One region of the Microbacterium sp. GbtcB4 genome, then DNA from elsewhere that is predicted to be linked to it. Evidence: predicted binding sites of a transcription regulator. Region 1 holds the regulator's gene; the other holds the start of a gene.
What was found. Region 1 encodes HrcA, which represses chaperone genes, less so after heat shock. Its sites were predicted from a motif close to TTNGCACTCGNNNNNNNCGAGTGCNAA; they were not measured.

Region 1 (3,404 bases):
CGTTCGGACTCGCACCGGGCGCCGAGGTCACGGTCGAGGCCAATCCCGACACCGTGACGCCGGAGGTCGCGCGCATCCTCGCCGAGGCGGGCGTCACGAGGCTGTCCATCGGCATGCAGTCCGCCGTTCCGCACGTCCTCGCCGCGCTCGACCGGACGCACCGGCCCGAGAACGTGCGCACCGCCGTCGCCGCGGCGAAGGATGCAGGACTCGCGGTCAGCGTCGACCTCATCTACGGCGCACCGGGGGAGAGCCTCGCCGACTGGGAGGCCTCGCTCGACGCCGCCCTCGCCCTGGAGTCGGACCACGTCTCCGCGTATGCCCTCATCATCGAGGACGGCACCAAGCTCGCGCGACAGATCCGTCGCGGTGAGGTGCCGACTCCGGACGACGACCTGCAGGCGGACATGTACGAGCTGGCGGACGAGCGCCTCGCCGCCGCCGGGTTCGAGTGGTACGAGGTCAGCAACTGGGCCCGCAGCGAGGGGCAGCGGTCGCGCCACAACCTCGCGTACTGGCGGGGGAGCGACTGGTGGGGCTTCGGCCCCGGCGCCCACAGCCACGTCGCCGGACTCCGGTGGTGGAACGTCAAGCATCCCGCCGCCTACGCGCAGCGGCTGGCGGCCTCGTCGTCGCCGGCGGCAGGGCGCGAGAGGCCGGACCCGGACGCGCAGACGCTCGAGCGCATCCTCCTCCTCAGTCGCATCCGCGAGGGGATCGCGGTGACAGACGTCCCGGAGCAGAACAGGGATCGGGTGGCCGGGCTCATCGCCGACGGCCTGATCGACGCGGCGGCGGCGATCCGCGGGCGCGTCCAGCTCACGCTCCGCGGCCGCCTCCTCGCCGATGCCGTGGTGCGCGAGCTGACGGACTGAGCCGCGACGCCGGGCTGTCCGCCTTCGGAGATCTCCCGATCGCAGGAGGTAGGATTGGCACTCAGGGCGGCAGAGTGCCAGCATCCGATCGGCGGGAAGGGGAAGCCATGGTCACAGAGCGAGGGCTGCAGGTCCTCCGCGCGATCGTGCAGGACTACGTCGAGACGCACGAGCCCGTGGGCAGTCGTTCCATCGTCGACCGTCATTCCTTCGGCGTCTCGGCGGCGACCATCCGCAACGACATGGCGCAGCTGGAGGACGAGGAGCTGATCACGGCTCCGCACACGTCATCCGGACGCGTGCCGACGGACAAGGGCTACCGGGTGTTCGTCAACCACCTCGCCCAGCTCCGCCCGCTCTCCACCGCGCAGCGTTCCGCCATCGAGTCGTTCCTCGCCGACCCGGCCGACCTCGACGATCTGATGGTCCGGACGGTGCGCGTGCTCACTCAACTCACCGGACAGGTCGCGTTGGCGCAGTATCCGTCGTTCGCGAGAGCGCACGTGACCCACGTGGAGCTCGTCACGCTGGCCCCCAACCGGCTCCTCATCGTCCTCGTGACGGACGCGGGCGGGGTGTCCCAGCGGATCACCGCACTGCCGGACACGATCGACGAAGCGGACCTCGCGGTGCTTCGCGCGCGACTGTCCGCCCTCATCACCGGGCAGGCGATCGCGTCGGCTTCCGACCGACTTCAGGCGCTCCTCGCCACGGAGGAGACGCCCCATGATCGTGTGCTCCGCGCGGTCGCCGGCGTCGTGATCGACGAACTCGGCGGCTTCCGGCAGGAGCGGCTCGTGATGGCCGGAGCCGCGACCCTGGCGCGGCGGGAACAGGACTTCCGCGGCAGCATCCACCCCCTCCTCGAGGCCATCGAGGAGCAGGTCACGCTGCTGCGGCTGATGAGCGAGATGGTGCCCGACGAGCACGGCCTCGCGGCGAGCATCGGCACCGAGAACGCCTCCTTCGGGCTCGGCGAGGCGTCGATCGTCGCCAGCAACTACGCGGCGCCCTCGGGGACCGCGCGGGTCGGTGTCATGGGGCCCACCCGGATGGACTATCCGAGCAACCTCGCGGCGGCACGGGCGGTCGCTCGCTACCTGTCGCGGATGCTCGACGACGACGAGGCCGGCCGCTGAGGCGGCCCCCACGGAAACACACGCAGAAGGGCGATTGTGGCGGACCACTACGAGGTTCTCGGGGTGTCCCGGGACGCTTCCACCGATGAGATCAAGAAGGCGTATCGGCGCCTGGCACGGCAGCTCCACCCGGACGTGAATCCGGGCGAGGAAGCCGCGGAGAAGTTCAAGCTCGTCACGCACGCCTACGACGTGCTCAGCGACGAGGAGTCACGCCGACGCTACGACATGGGCGGCGGTGACGGCGCGAACAACTTCGGCGGCTTCGGCGGCTTCGGCGACATCTTCGAGACGTTCTTCGGTGCGTCACAGGGCGGCGGACGCGGCGCCCGTCCGCGATCGCGGCGAGAGCGCGGTCAGGACGCGCTCGTCCGGGTCACCCTCGACCTCGGCGACGTCGTCTTCGGCGCACACCGCGACATCGAGGTCGACACGGCCGTGCTCTGCGAGACCTGTCAGGGCTCGTGCTGTCAGGAAGGCACGTCGCCGGTCACCTGCGACATCTGCGGCGGCACGGGGCACGTGCAGCGTCAGGTGCGGAGCCTTCTCGGCAACGTCGTCACCTCCCAGCCGTGCGGCACCTGCGAGGGCTACGGCACAACCATCCCGTACCCCTGCGGAACCTGTGGCGGGCAGGGACGCGTCCGCTCGCGCCGCACGGTGTCCCTCGACATCCCGGCGGGCGTCGAGACCGGACTGCGGCTGCAGCTCCCCGGCTCCGGTGAGGTCGGCCGCGCGGGAGGCCCGAACGGCGACCTCTACGTGGAGGTCACGGTCAACCCGCACCCCGCGTTCAGCCGTGACGGCGACGACCTGCTCGCCACGCTCGAGGTGTCCATGACCGATGCCATCCTCGGCACCGAGACCTCGATCGAGGGTCTCGACGGGGAGGTCGACCTGGAGATCCGCGCCGGTGTGCAGTCCGGTGACGTGCTGACCATCAAGGGGCGAGGCATCACGCCGCTGCGCGGCACCCAGCGCGGCGACCTCCGCGTCGGCGTGCAGGTGGTCACCCCCACCAAGCTCGACTCCGCACAGCGCAAGCTCATCGAGGACTTCGCCAAGAAGAACAAGGCGCCGGGCCCGCAGCTCGCGCAGTTCCAGCAGGGTCTGTTCTCCAAGCTGCGCGACCGCTTCCGCACCCACTGATCGTGGCCCTGCACTTCCTCGTCGAATCCGCGGGTGACGCTGCGGCGGGCGGCTTCGTCTCGCTGACCGGTGCCGAGGCGAAGCATGCGGCCGTCGTCCGGCGGCTTCGCGTCGGCGAGGCCGTCACGGTCGGCGACGGCCGGGGCGTCTGGCTGACCGGCGTCGCCGAAGAGGTGTCGCCGTCGCGCGTCGACGTCCGGATCACCGAGCGCGTCGAGCACGAGCCGGTGAGTCCGCGCCT
Region 2 (3,404 bases), on a different contig from region 1:
GAGCCGGGGGCTTTCTGTGTGAGACGGGGTCTCTGAACCTCTCAGAGGATCAGAAGTCCATGCCGCCCGTGGGGTCACCCGCGGGAGCAGCAGCCTTCTCGGGCTTGTCGGCGACGACGGCCTCGGTCGTGAGGAACAGGCCGGCGATCGACGCGGCGTTCTGCAGCGCGGAACGCGTGACCTTCGCCGGGTCGATGATGCCCTGTGCGAACATGTCGCCGTACTCGCCGCTGGCGGCGTTCAGGCCCTGGCCCGCGGGGAGCTCGGAGACCTTGTTGGCGACGACACCCGGCTCGAGGCCGGCGTTCAGCGCGATCTGCTTCAGCGGAGCCTCGATCGCGACGCGCACGATGTTCGCACCGGTCGCCTCGTCGCCCTCGAGCGAGAGCGCGTCAAGCGCCTTCGTGCCGGACTGGATGAGCGCGACGCCACCACCGGGGACGATGCCCTCCTCGACGGCGGCCTTCGCGTTGCGGACGGCGTCCTCGATGCGGTGCTTGCGCTCCTTGAGCTCGACCTCGGTCGCAGCGCCCGCCTTGATGACGGCCACGCCACCGGCGAGCTTCGCCAGACGCTCCTGCAGCTTCTCGCGGTCGTAGTCGCTGTCGGTGTTCTCGATCTCGCGACGGATCTGCGTGACGCGACCCTCGATCTGGTCGGCCTCACCGGCACCCTCGACGATCGTGGTCTCGTCCTTGGTGACGATGACCTTGCGCGCACGACCCAGCAGGTCGAGCGTGGCGTTCTCGAGCTTCAGGCCCACCTCTTCGGTGATGACCTGGCCACCCGTGAGGATCGCGATGTCCTGCAGCTGCGCCTTGCGACGGTCGCCGAAGCCGGGAGCCTTGACGGCGACCGACTTGAAGATGCCCTTGAGCTTGTTCAGCACGAGGGTAGCGAGGGCCTCACCCTCGACGTCCTCGGCGATGATGACGAGTTCCTTGCCGTCCTGGATCACCTTGTCGACGATCGGCAGGAGGTCCTTGATGTTGGAGACCTTCTGGTTCGCGATGAGGATGTACGGGTCTTCGAAGACGGCTTCCTGGCGCTCCGGGTCCGTGACGAAGTACGGGTTCAGGTAGCCCTTGTCGAAGCGCATGCCCTCGGTGAGCTCGAGCTCGGTGCCGAAGGTCTGCGACTCCTCGACGGTGACGACACCCTCCTTGCCGACCTTGTCGATGGCCTCGGCGATGAGCTCGCCGATCGCGGGGTCGGCGGCGGAGATGGAGGCGGTCGCGGCGATCTGCTCCTTGGAGTCGATCTCCTTCGCCGTGCTCAGCAGCTCCTCGGTGATGGCGGCGACGGCCTTCTCGATGCCGCGCTTGAGGGAGATGGGGTCGGCACCGGCCGCGACGTTGCGCAGGCCTTCGCGGACCAGGGCCTGGGCGAGGACCGTGGCGGTCGTCGTGCCGTCACCGGCGACGTCGTCGGTCTTCTTGGCGACCTCCTTGACGAGCTCCGCGCCGATCTTCTCGTACGGGTCGTCCAGCTCGATCTCCTTGGCGATGGAGACACCGTCGTTCGTGATCGTGGGGGCGCCCCACTTCTTCTCGAGCACGACGTTGCGACCACGCGGGCCGAGGGTCACCTTGACCGCGTCGGCGAGGATGTTGAGGCCACGCTCGAGGCCGCGGCGGGCCTCCTCATCGAAGGCGATGATCTTTGCCATGAGTTTTGTCGTCCCTCCTGGACGTAGACGGTGGGTTTAGCACTCAGAGTGAGAGAGTGCTAACGCCATTCTGGCACTCGACACCATCGAGTGCAAGCCGCGTCGTCCGGGAGTCGGGCGACGGTCAGGGCGCGGGAGTCTCGGGCACCGATGCCGCCCGGTCGACGCCGATCACGATGGTGAGCTGCTTCTGCCCGTCCTCCGTCTGGCCGGCGTAGTAGTCGCTCTGCTGTACCTCGGCGCCGCCGATGACGCCGGCGAGGCCCTTCGCCGCCTCCTCGTCCTCGGCGCTGACGTAGTAGACGGTCGTGGTCTCGAAGTCGTCGCTGGCGCTGTCGCTGGCGAGCACGGTCGCCGCCGCCCACCCGGCGTTGATGAGGGTGTCGCGCATCTGTTCGTCCAGCCCGCTGTCGGGGGTCGCGTTGAGGATGAGCACCGAGTAGGTCGGGTCGATCACCCCGGTCTGCTCAGGCGTGGGAGCCGCGGACGACGTCGGCTCCGGAAAGAGGTCGATCCGTCCCATGACGACCAGAGCGCCGAAGATACCGGCGATGATGAGCACGAGAGCGGCGACGAACGACCACAGGAGCACGACCCAGCCGTTCATCCCCGGAGCTTCGGCGCGGTGTGCTCCCACACGTCCGGTGGAACGGGGAACCTCGTCGAAACGGTCACGGGGGGGCTTGGACACCCCTCGATGCTAGCGGCACGTCGCTGGCAAACCGTTCCACGACGAGCCCGACCCCGCAGGATCAGGTCATCCGGTGAACCCGGGGATCCGGGACGTGCGCCGGGCGCTTCTGGCGTCCCGCAGTCGACGCAGTCGGCGGACGAGGATCGGATCGAAGGCGAGGGCCGCCTCGGAGTCGATGAGACGGGCGAGCAGCTGATAGTAACGCGCCGCGCTCATGCCCAGTCGCGCACGGATCGCCTCCTCCTTCATACCGCCGTGGCGCGGCCAGGCGGCCTCCAGGGCGAGGATCGCGCGATCGCGTTCCGTGAGGTGGTCAGCGGGCATGCCCTCAGATTAGGTCGTGGTCGACGGATCGCCCGCGCGCCACTCCCACCGGGCGCCGAGCGGGTCGGCAGCGGCGCGCACCCGCCCGTCGAGCGCGACGACGAAGCCGGGCCAGGCCTCCGCGACGATGGGTGGGTCCCAGACCCCGAGGAGAGCAGGCGGGTCGATCGTGACCCAGCGCGCGGGCAGCGCCGCGATCGTCTCGATCAGCGCCTCCCGCTGCTCCCGGGGGATGTGTACGAGAACCCCGGGGGTCGTGATCACCAGCGTGGCATCCGCCGGAGCGGCTCCTGCCAGCTCCTCCAGATGGGCGGCTGCGTCTCCGGCGACGAGAAGCGGCGGCTCGGCGGCCGCGATGTCGAGGGCGGCGGTGATGCGCTGCTCCCTCCCCACCTCTCCCGGCCACACGAGGGCCCGCAGCCAGCGCCGATCCTCTTCGTCGGCCGCGTCCAGCGGGGCGAGGTCGATCCCGGCGCGCCACACCACCTCTGGCATGCGCAGCGGGGGGAGGTCGCCGGTGACGGTGCTCTCCAGTACCACGGTGGAGGGACCGTCGAGGGGGTCGAGCGCGCGACGAACGGACCCGCCGTCGTCGATGAAACGGTACGAGTAGCGATCGGGATAGAGGCAGAGGCCGGCGGAGGCGCCGACCTCCAGCAGCGCGATCGGGCCCTCGATCTCGGAGAGCACCGGAAGCAGTGCCGCGGTGCGGAGGGG

Region 2: groL (chaperonin GroEL) is a predicted target of HrcA. The motif match lies at 1,706-1,732, and genes of this name have one in related genera.

What each region holds. Positions count from the first base shown of each region.
Region 1 covers NZ_JAGXJJ010000004.1:84,544-87,947, reverse strand. The annotation lists gene hemW (radical SAM family heme chaperone HemW) at 1-875, shown strand, start outside; gene hrcA (heat-inducible transcriptional repressor HrcA) at 983-2,014, shown strand; gene dnaJ (molecular chaperone DnaJ) at 2,051-3,163, shown strand; gene KVS71_RS08135 (16S rRNA (uracil(1498)-N(3))-methyltransferase) at 3,166-3,404, shown strand, end outside.
Region 2 covers NZ_JAGXJJ010000003.1:198,069-201,472, forward strand. The annotation lists gene groL (chaperonin GroEL) at 50-1,669, opposite strand; gene KVS71_RS06875 (LytR C-terminal domain-containing protein) at 1,794-2,360, opposite strand; gene KVS71_RS06880 (DUF3263 domain-containing protein) at 2,427-2,687, opposite strand; gene KVS71_RS06885 (DUF2332 domain-containing protein) at 2,697-3,404, opposite strand, start outside.